Regions from separate parts of the Lysinibacillus sp. NPDC093210 genome, predicted to be linked through region 4. Evidence: riboswitches for the same ligand, from Rfam matches in the RefSeq annotation. Region 4 holds a riboswitch; each other region holds the start of a gene.
The links. A riboswitch is a leader RNA that binds a small molecule or an ion and turns the genes downstream of it on or off. The one in region 4 is predicted to bind thiamine pyrophosphate.

Region 1 (4,220 bases), on a different contig from region 4:
TAATGTTTCAATATAAAAAAAAGGGGGGGATTCAATGACCCAGCAGAAGTCAAACAAGGCGGCTTTGTATATTTTAATGTTTAATATGTTTATCGCAATGGGGAGTATCGGAATTATTATTCCTGTTATGCCAAAGTATTTACACATATTTGGTGCAGCAGGACAAGTTCTTGGCATGTTAATTGCAACGTTCGCCTTTGCACAATTCATTTTTTCTCCAATTGCTGGGAATCTTTCGGATCGATATGGTCGAAAAAACTTGATTGTTTTTGGTCTGATTGTAACTGGTATTGGGCAAATATCGTTCGGGCTATCTACAGACGTATGGATGCTTTTTGTTGCTCGTTTCTTAGGAGGTTTAGGTTCTGCCTTTGTAGCACCTCCAATTATGGCGTTTGTAGCAGATATCACAACGTATGAAGAACGAGGTAAAGGAATGGGCATGTTAGGTGCCGCAATGTCTCTTGGTTTTATGATTGGACCAGGTATTGGTGGATTCTTATCTAAAGTTAGTTTGCATTTCCCATTCTTTATGGCTGGAGGAGCAGCTATTATTGCCTCTATCCTTTCATTGTTGTTATTACCTTCTACAAAACCAAGTGCAGCTCAGAAAGCACAAAAGCAAGATAATCTTGTGAGGCAGATGGCACGTTCAGTCCAAATGCCATACTTTGTCATGTTGATTATTATGCTAGTGTTCTCGTTCGGCATCGCCAATTTCCAAACGACATTATCATTATTTGTGACAGACAAATTTAACTATACACCTACCGATATTGCGATAATTTTAACTGTAGGTGGTGCATTTGGTGTTGTGGTGCAGATGTTCATCATCACACCACTCTTTAAGCGCTTTGGGGAAATGAAAGTTGTATTAGTCAATTTATTTATTGCTGCTGTAGCTATTTTCCTAATATTATTTGTTTCTGGCTTTGCACTTATTTTAGTTGTCGCAACGATTTTCTCAACGGCAACAACACTTATTCGCCCAGCCGTCAACACACTGATTTCTAAACTTGCTGGCAATGAACAAGGTTTAGCGGCTGGACTTACCAATGCCTATATGAGTCTTGGAAATATGATTGGTCCTGCACTTGCGGGTCTTTTATTCGATTGGAATATGAACAGTCCGTATATATTTGGGGCAATTATTTTAATGACATGCTTCTTACTAGCGCTCATTTGGACATTGAAAAAGGCGCCGCATCTTATGCAACCTGATTCAAATTAGTCCATTGACAATTATTTGTAATATGGTACATTTATTATCGAAAAATTAAATCGTTTAACACCACTAGGGGAGTCTTTACAAGGCTGAGACGTATATACTCATATACGAACCCTTTGAACCTGATCTAGTTCATACTAGCGGAGGGAAGTGGCGACGCTTGCTTTCGTGTAATTTTAAATTGCAAGGCCGCTTCCTTTCGTACAAGGGAGCGGCTTTTTTGTATTCATTAGACAGTGCTAACGGCGATTTTGCGAGGACTACCGGCGATTTGTCCGGTTTTATCGGCGATTTCGGGATGCCTATCGGCGATTTCTAGCATTTCACCGGCGGTTCACTTTGTTCTATCGGCGATTCATCCCACAAAACTAAAAGGAGTAACTATCATGTCTATTCGAAAACTAACTACTATGGCTTTATTAGTAGCTATTGCAGTAGCAGGCTCTATTTTTGTCTCCATTCCAACTGGCATTGCTCGTGCTTATCCTGTACAACATGCGATCAATGTCATCTGTGCCATTTTATTAGGTCCTATGCCTTCTATCATCGTTGCTATAGTTACAGCATTGATTCGTATATTAACAGGTACAGGCTCTCTTTTGGCGATTCCAGGCAGTGTCATCGGGGCAGCATGTGCAGCTTTTGCTTATAAATACAGTCGCAACAACTGGCTAGCTGGTGTTGGTGAAGTATTTGGCACAGGTATCCTTGCCTCATTAGTCGCTGTACCATATGCGCAATTATTAATGGGAACATCTGTAGGTGCTTTATTTTTTATGCCTGCATTTTTGACATCTAGTTTAATTGGGGCATTTCTTGGTATTTTGATTGCTAGCAATCTACGGAAAACCGCATCGCATATTCTTTTTACGAAATAGCTTTGTTTATAAAAAAGACGATGGCACATGCTTTGAGCAATGTGCCATCGTCTTTTTGATTAAGAGCGTTTTTTCATTCCTTTTAATAACTGTGCAACGTTCGTGTCCTCCGCCTGTACGGTTGCTTCTTCTATAGACTTTTCTTTTTGCTTATGCCTTGGTATGAAGCTCCATCCAAAGCGTCGAATCGTAATATCTACGAAGAATAATAGCATCCCTGTTAATAGTAACCATGTTGCAATATTTTGGCGCTCTGCTCCTTTGTTAGTGAACTTACGGAACACGTCTTGTGGTTCTTTCAAGACAGAGCCACCAGTTTGCATCGTTAGTTGCTCAACAAGTGTTTCATTCACGGGACGTAATTCATATTCTGCACTGTACGGTACGCTTAGACCAGCCTGGTAAATGGCCTGCTCTTCGTCAGCAATACGGAAAAAAATCAACCCTGGTTTAGCTTTGACAACTGCACGTACTTGCGAGGCAGAAATCGTTTCAAGCTGCAAATCAAGCTCCTCGCCAGATTCATCGACAGCGACAATATCTAAAAATGCAGCTTCATTTGTCGGGTCCGTGATGATAAATGAGCCATCTGTATCAAGACGTACATCATAGGCTACATCATTATAACTTGGTAGCATTTGCGAAATGATAGTTTGCCAAAATGATCCCCATTCTTGCCACCTTGCCCAGTCACCAGCCCATTTCCCTGTCGAATCTGATGTGAAAGCAAAAGTTTTACCAAGTCCATATTGCCATTGTGCCAATACAGGGTCTTCCTTCTCGCTTTCAGCTATCACAGCAGCTCCCTGCTTCGCTGTCGTACCAATATATGCATTCATTTGTGGCACACCATTTGCAAAGAGTGCATTCCATCCAGCTGCATTATAAATTGTAGGGTAAAATGGATTGTCTTCTATATAAGTACGTGAAATCATTGCTGTCTCACGTGATAAAATTGAAGGAATTGTTTGTTCATCAATGACATCATAGAAACGACCACTACCCATTTCACTTAATGACTGTAGTAAGTTGCCATCTGCATCTTGTCCAATCGCCACTGTAGAAAGTGTAATTCCTTGTTCCTTACCATTTTCAATTAAATCCTCATAATTGCCTGATTGCGACTGTCCATCAGTTAATAAAATAATATGCTTCCTCTGCAATTTTAAATCTGCCAAACTATCATATGCTGCTGCAAGTGAGCTATATATTTCCGTACCACCACCAGGAGTCACCGATAAAATCGTATCGACTGCTTCCTCTTTATTACCAAGCGGTCCAGTTTCAATGATTTCCCAAGGTCGATCATCAAAGGCAATAAACCCAAGCGAATCCTCATCGCGTAACATTTCAACTGATCGCGCGGCCGCCTCTTTCGCTAGCTCTAATTTTGAGCCATACATACTTCCTGAACGGTCAAGTACGATGACAAGTCCTAGCGATGGCAATTGCTCTTTACCCTTTATCTCCATCTCAACAGGTAATAATGTTTCAATTGGAGTTTTAAAATAGCCACCCAAGCCGAAGCTATTTTCACCACCGACCATTGTAAAGCCAACACCAAAGTTTTTGACTGCCTGCTCAATAACACTCATCTTCGCTTCACCGACTAAGTGTCCAGGTACATTATCGAAGATAATAGCGTTATATTGCAAATAGCTAGATAGTTCATTTGGCAAGCTTGCTGCATCTATCACATCATAGGAGATTGAATTCGCCCCTAGAGCTGCAGCAATTGGTGATGCCGTATCGTAGCCATTAACAATGAGTAAATGTGGCTCACTTTGCACCATTGTAATACTTGTTAATTTATTATTTTCAAAAATCGCATCCTGTCCAACTTGCACGTGTGCCTCATATTTTACAAGCCCCTCTGCAGTTGCCGTATGTTTATATGTGAAAACATTTGAACCTTGTGCAAGTTCCACAGACTCGCGATGAATGAGTTCGTCATTTTCGTACAGTAATAGTTCCCCTTGTCCTGGAGCTGTTGCATTTACTTCCGTAACAAGCTGCTGCTGTTCACCTACGTAAGCTACTTGTGGTGTGACAAAGCTTTTTAGCGACACATCATTCGTCACGCTTTGATGAAATGGAACGACATCTACACTAAT
Region 2 (4,220 bases), on a different contig from region 4:
AGGATACTGAAGAAACAAATTATCGAATGATTGATTTATCCGATCAAATTGACACCATTACAATGCTTTCCAAGCAAATGGATGAGCTGTCGATGAAAACAAAAGCTTCTACAGAGCAGGGCATGAAAGAAGTTGAAAGCTTACGTGATCGAAATGCAGAAACAAATGAAATGAATGTCCGCATTCAAAGTCAGATGGAATCTTTATCTAGCAACATCAGAAATATCAACCAAATTATTGTATCCATTCAAGGAGTAACGGAGCAAACCAACCTACTAGCGTTAAATGCAAGTATTGAGGCTGCTCGTGCAGGAGAGCATGGGAAAGGCTTTGCAGTAGTAGCGGAAGAAGTTCGTAAACTAGCGGAACAGTCTAAAAACGAAACAGAAGTTATTAAGAAAACAGTGACTAGCATTCTAGAAGACGCGAAGCAAACAGTGTCTGTTATTGCTTCAAATGCAGATTTGATGCAAGCTCAAAATGAATCAGTGCAAAATACAGAGCAAGCTTTTAAAAATAATAATGAGCTTTCTCATTCTATTGCAACGGCAATTAATGACCTATTGTCAAATCTTTCACAAATGTTAGAGCAAAAAGATCAGGCAGTTACAGCGATTCAAAGTATTTCTGCCGTTTCAGAGGAAACTGCAGCTTCTGCTGAACAAGTAAGTGCATCTGCTGTGGATCAACAGGCAGAAATGCAAAAGGTTGCAGAATCAATTAATAATATGAACCAAATTTCTAAAGAGCTACAAGAAGTCGTGAATCGATTTAAACTTGCATAATTAAGCTGGTGCATTTTAAGGCTAATTATATTGTCGTAGATTTCAGGAATCGCCATAAAACTTGGAAGAATCGCCGATAAACCAGGCTGAATCGCCAGTAAACCCTCGGAAATCGCCGATAACCTTTGAGAAATCGCTGGTAAAACTTCTTGATGCCTTTTGTAGACACGTTGAGACTGTCCTTGGAAAAGGACAGTCTCTTTTTATGTAAACGGTAGAGCAGAGAAGGGCATTGACCCAGTTTGGGAACAGTTTTACTATAGAAAGATGAAAGGGGGGCGCCTCCATGATGTATCTCGGTATGATTTTCTTTAAAATTGTTGCGCCTATTTTGGTGTTGCTTGTACTTGGGGCGTTTTTACAGAGGAAATTTCAATTTAATTTAAAAGCCCTATCCCAGCTTATTACATATTGTTTTATGCCAGCAGCTGTGTTTGTAAATTTATATGAAACGAGTGTGGAACTATCGGTGCTTGGTGAAGTGGCATTATTTATTGTGCTCTTTATTGGGAGTCAAATGGTGCTTAGTCATTTTATAGCGAAGGGGCTAGGCTTAAAGAAAACAGAGGCAGCAGTATTTAAAAATAGTGTTGTACTCATTAACTCTGGCAACTATGGTATTCCGGTGGCTCAAATGATTTTTGTGACACAACCAATTGGGGTGGCCATTCAAGTTATTCTCGTTATTTTTCAAAATGTAACGACCTATACATATGGTTTATATAATTTAATTTCTTCAACTAAATCAGGTATGGCCATTGTGAAGGACTTCCTGAAAATGCCGATTATTCATGCGCTCATTATAGGTGTGGCAATGAATTTCTTTAATATTGGCATTCCTCAATTTATCCGTATTCCAATTGACCATGTTGCTGACGGGTTTATCGCTGTTGCTCTTATTACGCTCGGTGCGCAACTATCTCAGCTTGAAATTAAATCAATGTTCAATAGAACTGTGTTTGTCAGCTGTTTTACACGACTTGTAGTAGGTCCAGCTGTTGCATTGCTAATAATTTTTGTCCTCGGCTTAGATGGCGTTGTGGCCCAATCGCTCTTTATTGCGAGTGCATTTCCCACTTCACGTAATAGCTCGAGTCTAGCCCTAGAATATGATTTAGGGTCAGAAACGGCTGCACAAACAGTGCTTTTTTCAACAATTGTTAGCTGTATTACAGTAACAATCGTAATTTATATGGCAGAAATTCTATTTACTTAATGACTTCCATCTATTAGGAATATCTGTTACACTAGCATCAAACTGAATAGCTTAACTAGGGGAGTCTGATGAGTCGGGCTGAGAGGGAAACGCATTGAGGTTTCTTGACCCTTTGGACCTGATCTGGCTCATACCAGCGTGGGAAAGTTAATGAACTTCGCACTCCTTGAACTTTGCGATAAATGTAACCTTACATGTACAGCCGGATCCAATATTTTTTTGGATTCGGCTTTTTATTTGTAATGCTACTTGTTGGAGTGGGCTAGATTCGGTCCTTTTAATAATTTACGTAAAAGGGAGCGGAATAGTAAATGACAACAGTTAGCGAAAAAAACATGAACATTATGACAAGCTTTGACGGAAGTAAAAAAGTATATGTAGAAGGATCACGCCCAGATATATTAGTGCCAATGCGTGAAATTAAGCTAAGCCCCACAACGGGTAGCTTTGGTGAAGAGAATAATGCGCCTGTACGAGTTTATGATACGAGTGGACCTTATACGGATCCAACTTACAAAGTCGATATTACAAAGGGTTTACCAGCTTTGCGTAGTGCGTGGATGAAAGAACGGGGCGATGTAGAGGAATATGAGGGGCGCACCATTAAGCCAGAGGATAATGGGTTTCGTAATGTGGATGACCCGCGCATAAAGGAAAATGTTTTTCCAAAGCTTTCTCGCAAACCTTTACGTGCGAAAAAAGGCCGTAATGTGACACAGCTGCACTATGCAAGACAAGGAATTATTACTCCAGAAATGGAATTTGTAGCGATTCGTGAAAATTTAAAACCAGAATTTGTACGTGCAGAAATTGCTGAGGGGCGAGCTATAATGCCATCTAATATAAATCATCCGGAGGCGGAACCGATGATTATCGGCCGTAACTTCCATGTAAAAATTAACGCCAATATTGGAAATTCAGCTGTAACTTCATCCATCGCAGAGGAAGTTGAAAAAATGACATGGGCAACACGATGGGGTGCTGATAATATTATGGATTTATCTACTGGTAAGCACATTCATACAACCCGCGAATGGATTATTCGTAATGCTGCTGTGCCTGTTGGAACAGTACCAATTTATCAGGCACTTGAAAAGGTAAATGGCGTTGCTGAGGATTTAACGTGGGAGGTGTATCGTGACACGCTAATCGAGCAAGCCGAGCAAGGGGTTGACTACTTCACGATTCATGCAGGCGTGTTGCTGCGATATGTACCACTTACGGCTAATCGTGTAACGGGCATTGTATCGCGTGGAGGCTCAATTATGGCACAGTGGTGTCTATTCCATCACCAAGAAAATTTCTTATATACTCATTTTGAAGAAATTTGCGAAATTATGAAAACGTATGATGTTGCCTTTTCGTTAGGGGATGGTTTACGTCCTGGTTCAATTGCCGATGCCAATGACGAGGCACAGTTCGCAGAGCTTGAAACACTAGGGGAGTTAACGCAAATTGCCTGGAAGCATGATGTACAAGTGATGGTAGAGGGACCTGGGCACGTGCCAATGCATCTTATTAAGGAAAATATGGACAAGCAATTAGAAGTTTGTAAAGAAGCACCATTTTATACATTGGGTCCTCTAACAACGGATATTGCACCTGGCTATGATCATATTACATCTGCTATTGGCGCTGCAATGATTGGTTGGTTTGGAACAGCCATGCTGTGCTATGTAACACCGAAGGAACATTTAGGGTTACCAAATCGAGAAGATGTTCGTGTAGGTGTTATCACATATAAAATTGCAGCACATGCAGCGGATTTAGCTAAAGGTCATCCTGGTGCACAGCAGCGAGATGACGCTCTTTCGAAGGCTCGCTTTGAGTTTCGTTGGCGAGATCAATTTAATTTATCGTTAGATCCAGAACGAGCTGTAGAATACCACGATGAAACATTACCTGCAGAAGGAGCGAAAACGGCACATTTTTGCTCGATGTGTGGTCCTAAGTTTTGCAGTATGAGAATTTCTCAAGATATTCGTAACTATGCTAAAGAAAACGATTTAAATACGACAGAAGCTATCCATCAAGGGATGCAGGAAAAGGCAAAAGAGTTTAAAGATGCTGGTAGCAGACTGTATCAATGATAAAGAACAGAGGCCTTTAAGTAAGTTTTCACTTAAGTAATGAAAATGGAACAAGAATGCAATAGTTGACGGTACTGGATGCGGTGACTGCACAGAACGTAAGACGCAACAAACCGCTCACAAGAGAGT
Region 3 (4,220 bases), on a different contig from region 4:
GAAGACGAAACAATTATTGCTGTTTATGGTTTTGACTCATTTGAACAGCCAAACACCTATATTTTAACTGCTACAAAAGAAGGGCAAATCAAACGTTCACCATTACCTGATTATGCCGTTACACGTTATTCTAAACCGATTAAAACGATGAATGTGAAATCGGGTGATGAAATGATACTTGCGGACATTGTATCGGATGATGCCGAATTGTTATTAATCACAGATACTGCATATGCTATCCGATTCCCGATTGAAGAGCTGCCTGTCACTGGCGTTAAAACTGGTGGTGTGAAAGGTATTACTTTAAAAGATGGGGAAGAATTGGTTGGTGTCACAATATTAAAACCGTCTGACACGGAGTACGTTGTAATTGTTACACAGCGTGGTGCCGTGAAAAAGATGAATGTTGCCGAAGTCGATATAGCTAGTCGTGCAAAACGCGGGTTAAAAGTGTTAACAGAATTAAAAGCGAATCCACACCGAATTGTTGCGGTTGTAAGGGCTAGTGATGAGGAACAGGTTATTGTTGAAACGGATAAGGGCGTGCAAGAAATCATTGATGTCAAAGGGTTAACACGCGCTGATCGTCATTCAAACGGCTCCTTCAAAGTCGATATCGCTACAGATGGTGCCATTTCACATGTAGTTAAAAGGAAAAAAGAAGAGTAACAAACTACTTTGCCCATGTTCTATCATAAGAACTGGGCTTTTTTTAATGGTAGTTTTATTGCTTTCAACTAGTTTGAAAAAGGAGAAATGTTAGCACTTGAAAACATAAAAAAACTGTTGAGTCATTTTCAATAACAGAAAAAAAGACCTCTATAATCATAGGTCGTTAGTAAGGCTTCTATTCTTCAACAATTTCTAACTGTTTGTAATAGTTATTTACAATTGGATAAATATCCGGTTTTGAATCGTAATAGATATTGTCAATGTGATGTAAAGTAAATTTAAATTCCTTTTTACCATCCAAAAGCGTAATACTATACCGCCAGCCGACACGTTCTTCTTGATTATCTTGAGGCGTAAATATTATTTCTTTAATTAAAGCTAGAAATTCATTGATGTCAGCTTGCTTAGTAATCGTTTTAGAAGCTCCAGTTGAACCATCCTGTATGATAACTTTATCTACATTTACAATTTTCGCGTCTTTATAAAACGCCTCTAATAATTGTGTATTTCCACTAATATTTTCATCAGTACAGGCAGAAAGTCCAAATAGAATTACTAATAATTTTAAGAAAAACGATTTTTTCAAATGACCACCTCAAAGTCTCTTTTTTTCTAGTAGACTTATTAAAATACAAATAGTTACATTTTTTCGGATAAGTTTTGGTAGTAATTACAATAATCTTTTAATAACAACTTAAATTTTATCGCGTTTGAAATTACTAGCTTGTCATTTTACGATAGATATGGGTATAATAATCAACGAAAAGTTCATAAGTTAAGAATGTAGGGGGGCTGGAAGTTGCCAGCTGAGATTGCGTCCATTTAGATGCTGACCCTTTGAACCTGATTTGGCTCGTACCAGCGTAGGGAACATCTATTCAAAAATATTCGTATACTATTTTTTGATACCGTTTGCAAACGTCTGGGATAATTCCTAGGCGTTTTTTGTTTAGGATTCATTATTCCGCCTATAACTAGGAGTAATCTATCATAAGCGATGCAAATGGCCTTAGAATACCTTTTTCTGGTGAAAACATTCAATCATGAACACTTTCAAACTACTAGACTTGGAGGACACAGCATGAAAAAGTGGTTTTTCGTTCTTGTTGCTGCATTATTAACATTAGTTGGTTGTAGCGAAAAAGAGGACAAAGAGGAAACAAGCACATTGAAAAAGGTATCCGTTGTACTGGACTGGACACCTAATACAAATCATACAGGACTTTATGTTGCGAAAAAGCTCGGCTACTTTGAGGAGCAAGGTTTAGACGTAGACATTATCTTACCTGGTGATGCTGGTGCAGATCAGCTTGTTGCATCGGGCAAAGCGCAGTTTGGCGTAAGCTATCAGGAAGGTATTACCCAAGCACGTGTACAGGATGTACCGCTAGTATCGATTGCCGCAATTATTCAGCATAATACATCTGGCTTTGCATCAGATGCTTCAAAAGGTATTACGTCACCAAAGGATTATGAAGGAAAAACATATGGTGGCTGGGGTTCCCCAGTTGAACAAGCTGTTTTACAATCTCTTATGCAAAAAGAACATGCCGACATTAAGAAATTAGATATCGTTAATGCTGGAGATTTAGACTTTTTCACAATGATGCAGAAGGATATTGATTTTGCATGGATCTATTATGCTTGGACAGGTATTGAGGCGGAGCTTCGTGGAGAAAAATTAAATATGCAGTATTTAACAGACTATAGTGAGCAACTCGATTATTATACACCTGTACTTGCAACGAATGAAAAGATGATTAAGGATAATCCTGATGTGGTAAAGGCATTTGTTGCAGCTACTACAAAAGGTTATGAGTATGCGATTGAACATCCTAGTGAAGCGGCTGATATATTGCTTGAAGCGGTACCTGACTTAGATAAAGCACTTGTGCATAAAAGTCAGGAATGGTTAGCAAACAAATATCAAGATGATGCAGCGCAATGGGGCGAACAAAAATTAGCAGTTTGGGAAAACTATGCGGAATGGATGACAAAGAACAACGTTTTAGAAGGCGAATTCCATGCAGATCAAGCTTTTACAAATGATTTCTTACCAGAGAAAGGAGCAAAATAAATGGCTAATTCATTAATTAGTGTACAAATTATACCTAAAACAGAAAAATACGAGGATGTAATTCCTTTCGTTGATGCGGCGATTGCGATTATCGATGCTTCAGGTGTGCGCTATGAAGTGCAGCCACTAGAAACGACTATGGAAGGTGAACTGTCTACCTTACTGCAAATTATTGAAAAGATGAATAAAAAAATGATTGAATTGGGTGCCATTAATGTTATTACGCAAGTAAAAATTTTATATCAGCCAACTGGCATTACAATGGGGACGTTGACGGAGAAGTATCGAGGATGAAACAGGTAGTAACGAAAGGAAGGTCGATTATTTTTATCGCCTTCCTGTTAGTTATTTGGGAAATCATTATCCGTTTGGCTGACATCCCACATTGGCTATTACCAGCACCGAGTGCCATCGTTACTGAGGGTGTTCACTCTTATGAAACGTTTATGCCCCATGTGTTCGCCACTATACAGCTAGCGGTACTTGGCCTTGCTATTGGTATATTTTTCGGCTTGAGTGTTGCGATATTATTACACCGCTCAGCGACGGTAAGGGCATTTGTGTATCCGATTTTAATTGTGTCACAAAATGTGCCTGTCCTAGTCCTTGCACCTTTATTAATTATTTGGTTTGGTTTCGGGCTGTTACCGAAGCTGATTATTATTTGTCTCGTTTGCTTTTTTCCGATCGTTATTGCGGCAATGGATGGATTTCGTCAAACATCAGCTGAGCTTAAGCATTATTTTTCAATGATTGGTGCAACAAAAGGTCAAACATTTTGGAAATTAGAATGGCCTTTTGCTTATCCTTCTATATTTTCTGGTATTAAAATTGCAGCGACTTATAGTGTGATGGGAGCTGTCATCGCAGAATGGCTTGGAGCGAAAAAGGGGATTGGTGTCTATATGACACTTGCTCAATCATCGTTTCGTACGGATCGTGTATTTGTGGCGATATTTGCGATAGTTTTGTTAAGTTTATTGCTATTTAGTGTTATTCGTTTTGTTGAAAAGCTTGTTGTAAAGGGGAGGGGATCACATGCTGAACATTCAAGACATTTCTAAATCCTTTGGCTCGCTTGAAGTAGTTAAAAACTTATCTTTTACCGTTAAGGAAGGCGAATTTGTGGCGATCATTGGTCCCTCTGGTAGTGGTAAAAGCACTCTCTTTCAATTAATAGGAGGAATAACGCCTTTGAATCATGGTGCTATTTTGTTAAATGGAGACGACATTCAGCAAAAAACAGGCACTATTGGTTACATGCCACAGCAACCTTGCTTATTACCATGGCGGACAATTTTGGAAAATGTCACAATCGTAGAAGAATTGCAGCAGCGACCTAATATAGAACTTGCAAGAAAATGGCTAGAAAAGGTTGGCCTATCCTCTTTTGAAAATGCTTATCCTCATGCTTTATCAGGGGGCATGCAGCAACGTGTATCATTTCTGCGAGCTATCGTCAGTGAGAAAC
Region 4 (4,220 bases):
TTAGCAATGTATGCATTTTACAGGCGCTCTCTATTTTATTTTGGCATTATGAATTATTCATCGTATTTTTCTGTTGTTCCGTAATTTTAGTATTGTACTTGTTCATCCTTTACAATACTTTCCCGCATACAAATAATGCTTTAACTGGCCGTTTGCCCATTTCAATTTATTTTGCCTGGTCTACATTTATCATGATGACAAATGCAAGTTTTACGCTAACATCTTATGAATGGCATGGTTTTGGGCTTAGCAACCCACTTTGGGCAGTTATTTTACTGTCAATTGGTGTAGCCATCGCCTTACATATTCGCTACTATCATTTCGACATTGTTTATCCTAGCGTGTTTATATGGGCCTATATTGGCATTGCATTCCATAATAACCTTGATGAATTACTTGTGACGACAGCGGCTTTATTTTTATGTGGCGTCCTAATTGTTGGTATCCTATTTGTCAAAAAAAAACCTGCTCACCGAAAATAAATCGGTAAGCAGGTTTTTCATTTAGCCTTATTTATCACTTGGCTATTTTATGCTTCATCTAACGAAGTTAAAATGATTGGTTTGTCTTTTGTAACAATAATAGAATGCTCAATTTGGGCAACTAATGATTTGTCAGGTGTAACAAATGTCCAGCCATCACCAGCTTCAACGATATGTTCTGCTTTCGCAGAAATAAACGGCTCAACTGCTAGCACCATACCTTCTTTCATAATTGTTGAATCCCAAGCATCGTAATAATTTAAAATATGGTTTGGCTCATCATGTAATGAACGACCTAATCCATGACCTGTTAAATTCATAATAACAGTTAAATCATTTGCATAAGCTTCACGCTCTACAGCTTTCCCAATTTGGTTTAATTTAGAACCTGCTTTTACTTTTGTCATAGCGCGATCAAAGGCACTTTTTGCTACGCGGCAAAGTTTTTCCTTATCCTCGTAACCTGCCCCTACTACAAATGAAATACCAGTATCTGCAAAATAGCCATTTAGAGAACCGGATACGTCAATATTTACAATATCCCCTTCTTGTATAACACGTTGTCCTGGAATACCGTGGGCAACTTCCTCATTGACACTAATACAAGTGTATCCTGGGAAATCATATTCACCTTTAGGACCAGAAATAGCTCCTGCTTCAGCAAACATGCTGCCTGCAATTTCATCTAATTCAAGTGTTGTCACACCCGGTTTTGTAGCTGCCTTCATTGCCTCACGAATTTCTGCACAAATGCGACCAATTTTTTTAAAGGCTTCAATTTCTTCTTGCGTTTTTACAATCATTTTTAACGTCCCTTTCATCTAATATCTATTCATTAATATAACATAACTTTATATGTCCATAACGCCAAACGCTTTAATTATTCTATGCTAACATTATTTCATAAGTACCTTGTAAATAAAAAACAGACCTTTTTATAAGTTCTTCGTCTAAAAAATAGCAACCCAATCACGTGGAGACCTTAGATTATAAAAAAAATAGCATACTAAGTAACACTTAGCATACTATTTTCACTTTTAGGACATTCTTATAGTGTTTAAGATTTCCGCTGCATTAATTGTGGCGCCGCTGTAAATAATAGCACAGCAACAATTGCTGTTAAAATTGTTGCTGGAAGCATGTATGTTCCATTGTAAATGATTGAATAAATCCATGCGTTTTGCTCGCCTGCATATTCTGCAAAAAATACCGCACCTGCAAACGTATGAGCTAAATAACGTAGGAAGCCTGCTAACACCGTACCGATTACAATGTAAAGGGCCATTTTCTTTTTGTTTAAGGCTGTTGTCGCTTTAAATACTGGTTCGCGTACTACTGCCGCTATCCCAACTACTGTAAATGCTACCCCGTAATCTAGTAATCCTTGAAGCCAATGCACAATGTAGGAGTTAAACATCGTTTGCATAACACCAATCAGTAAACCTGTTGTTAGCCCAGCAAAGAGGCCCCAACGAAATGCCATTAAGATGATTGGTATCATTACTAAGCTTACCGAGCCACCTTGTGCCCATACTTTAAAGGAAACTTGATCGAGTACAAGTCCTACCGCTGCGAAAATTGCAATTTCCACCAGCATGAGTAATCTTTTTTTGTCCATATTATTATTCTCTCCTTTGTTCCGATGTAGGATACAAGAGCAGGAATAGAAATCATTTTGAGATGCATGTCAATCCGGCATAAAAAAACGATGCCAGGACAGAGCCTCACATCGTAAAAGTGTCGGTTTCTATCCACATCCCTACGCAAGTGTTAACTTACAGGTTCGAAGAGTAAAGGCATTACGTGCCCAGTCTCAGCTGACATCATCAGCTCCCCTTGTGGTCGTTACATCTTATTTTTTTGTTGAACACCCTCATTGTACGCAAACACTTTTGTAATTACAACCTTTTCAACATTAATTTTTTTGAAACTTTCGAGTTTTCTATGCGTAAATAATTAAAAAGGAGGGACTACTATGGAGAATCAAAAAATTTTATCTGCCTTTAGTTATCTCAGTATTTTTTTTGCACCATTTATCGTTCCGTTAATCGTTTATTTTGTGTCTAAAGATAGTGATGTCAAGAGACACTCCATCAAAGCACTTATTTCTCATTTAATACCATTTGTCTTTGGTATCATTTTCTTTATCGTCTTTGTATTTTCTACTATGTCATTAAACACGTTTGATCCTTCGTCTAATGGGAATACATTTATTATCATATGGTTTGTATCTTTTGGTATTTATTTACTCGTTTCATTAGGCATTGTCATTTGGAATATTGTTCAAGCTGTACGCGTTATTCGTTAAAATTTTGTACTAAGGAGCTGTCGTATTCATGAAAGTATCGAAGGTAGTTAAAACTGCTATAAAATTAGCGCCCATCGTTATTCCTATTGTCAAAAAAGTGGTCGCAGCAAAAAAAGGAACAACACCAAACGTAACGACACACAAAAAATAATAGCCAATAGGCTCCTATAACGTAAAAACCCACTTGGCTTTCCTGCGGCGCAGCATTCTGTATGCCGCAGGAGACTTCGTGGGTTTTTACTTTGTTATGCATAAATTGTTTGAGTGACTGGCACTTTTGTTTGTCTAACCCTACTGGCAGTGCTATGAAAATTCAGAATTGTTTGAGTGACTGGCACTTATTTTACTTCAAAATGGGTTGTACTATGTCCGCTCAACGTTTTTTCAACGTGTAATACTGCCGGCATAGCAGCCTTTAACTCGGCCACATGTGAAATAACACCAATCATTCTTCCAGAGTCTTGTAAATCAATTAGCGTATCAATTGCTTTATTTAACGCTTCCTCATCCAATGAACCGAAGCCCTCGTCAATAAACATTGTTTCGATACGAATATTGCCTTGGAAGCTTTGAATTACATCGGCCATACCTAATGCAAGACTTAGTGATGCATTAAACTTCTCCCCACCTGATAATGTTTTGACATCTCTTAATTGATCTGTATACGCATCATAGACATCCAACCCAAGCCCACTTTGCTTCGCATGTTTCTCTAACCGATCTGAACGACGCAGTTCAAACTGTCCATTCGATAAATGGACTAAACGAATATTAGCTGCCGCAGTGATTTTATCTAAATAATTTATTTGAATATAACGCTCAAAGGAAAGTTTTTTCGGATTTTGACCATTCAACACTGTGTAAAGCTCTTTTACACGACCTGCTTCTTTTTCAAGGACACGGATTTCCTTTGCCGTTTCCTCTACTTTATCAATAAAGTCCGCACATGCCTTTGCATAGCTTTGCGTCTGTTGTAAGGTTTTAAATGCTTCCTCATATGTGGTACGGAGCATCTCAAGCTTTTCCTCTAATACTGCTAGATTTTGTTTCTCTTTTCCTTCAAGATGCTTTGCTCCATCTTCAATTTGTTGCTGTAAGGAATGCAGTTGTAATGTATAATCTCGACTTTCTTTACGTAAATCATCAATTTGACTAACGCTACGCTTTGCAGCAGCATAGTCTTCATAGGTTGCAAAACCAACATCTTTCATGCTTACTAAAAACTGTTCACGCTTGTCATTGAGTTTATTTAGCAATTCCTCATATGCTGTTTTTGCTAGTTCTTCTGCCATTGATGCTTTATTTGTTGCTTCCTTAGTCGCTTGTAAGTTTTGTTGTATTGCATTCCAAGCTGCCTGTAACGCCATTTTTCGAGATCCCACATCTGCAATCGTTTGTTTTAAAGCTCGTAATGACTGTACGTGTTCTGG

Region 1: another riboswitch for thiamine pyrophosphate. It lies ahead of thiW (energy coupling factor transporter S component ThiW); the one in region 4 lies ahead of thiT (energy-coupled thiamine transporter ThiT).
Region 2: another riboswitch for thiamine pyrophosphate. It lies ahead of thiC (phosphomethylpyrimidine synthase ThiC); the one in region 4 lies ahead of thiT (energy-coupled thiamine transporter ThiT).
Region 3: another riboswitch for thiamine pyrophosphate. It lies ahead of ACIP9C_RS13800 (ABC transporter substrate-binding protein); the one in region 4 lies ahead of thiT (energy-coupled thiamine transporter ThiT).

The regions. Positions count from the first base shown of each region.
Region 1 covers NZ_JBIVOE010000002.1:589,858-594,077, forward strand. Annotated here, with positions in the region: gene ACIP9C_RS08380 (MFS transporter) at 35-1,231, shown strand; TPP riboswitch at 1,287-1,394, shown strand; gene thiW (energy coupling factor transporter S component ThiW) at 1,615-2,106, shown strand; gene ACIP9C_RS08390 (VWA domain-containing protein) at 2,166-4,220, opposite strand, start outside.
Region 2 covers NZ_JBIVOE010000011.1:93,543-97,762, forward strand. Annotated here, with positions in the region: gene ACIP9C_RS20745 (methyl-accepting chemotaxis protein) at 1-785, shown strand, start outside; gene ACIP9C_RS20750 (AEC family transporter) at 1,072-2,001, shown strand; TPP riboswitch at 2,049-2,163, shown strand; gene thiC (phosphomethylpyrimidine synthase ThiC) at 2,313-4,091, shown strand.
Region 3 covers NZ_JBIVOE010000005.1:105,916-110,135, reverse strand. Annotated here, with positions in the region: gene parC (DNA topoisomerase IV subunit A) at 1-669, shown strand, start outside; gene ACIP9C_RS13805 (hypothetical protein) at 848-1,258, opposite strand; TPP riboswitch at 1,448-1,559, shown strand; gene ACIP9C_RS13800 (ABC transporter substrate-binding protein) at 1,754-2,749, shown strand; gene ACIP9C_RS13795 (thiamine-binding protein) at 2,750-3,043, shown strand; gene ACIP9C_RS13790 (ABC transporter permease) at 3,040-3,813, shown strand; gene ACIP9C_RS13785 (ABC transporter ATP-binding protein) at 3,788-4,220, shown strand, end outside.
Region 4 covers NZ_JBIVOE010000010.1:91,844-96,063, reverse strand. Annotated here, with positions in the region: gene ACIP9C_RS20085 (hypothetical protein) at 1-482, shown strand, start outside; gene map (type I methionyl aminopeptidase) at 530-1,285, opposite strand; gene thiT (energy-coupled thiamine transporter ThiT) at 1,540-2,100, opposite strand; TPP riboswitch at 2,222-2,329, opposite strand; gene ACIP9C_RS20070 (magnetosome magnetite crystal formation protein family) at 2,458-2,790, shown strand; gene ACIP9C_RS20065 (hypothetical protein) at 2,819-2,941, shown strand; gene ACIP9C_RS20060 (AAA family ATPase) at 3,129-4,220, opposite strand, start outside.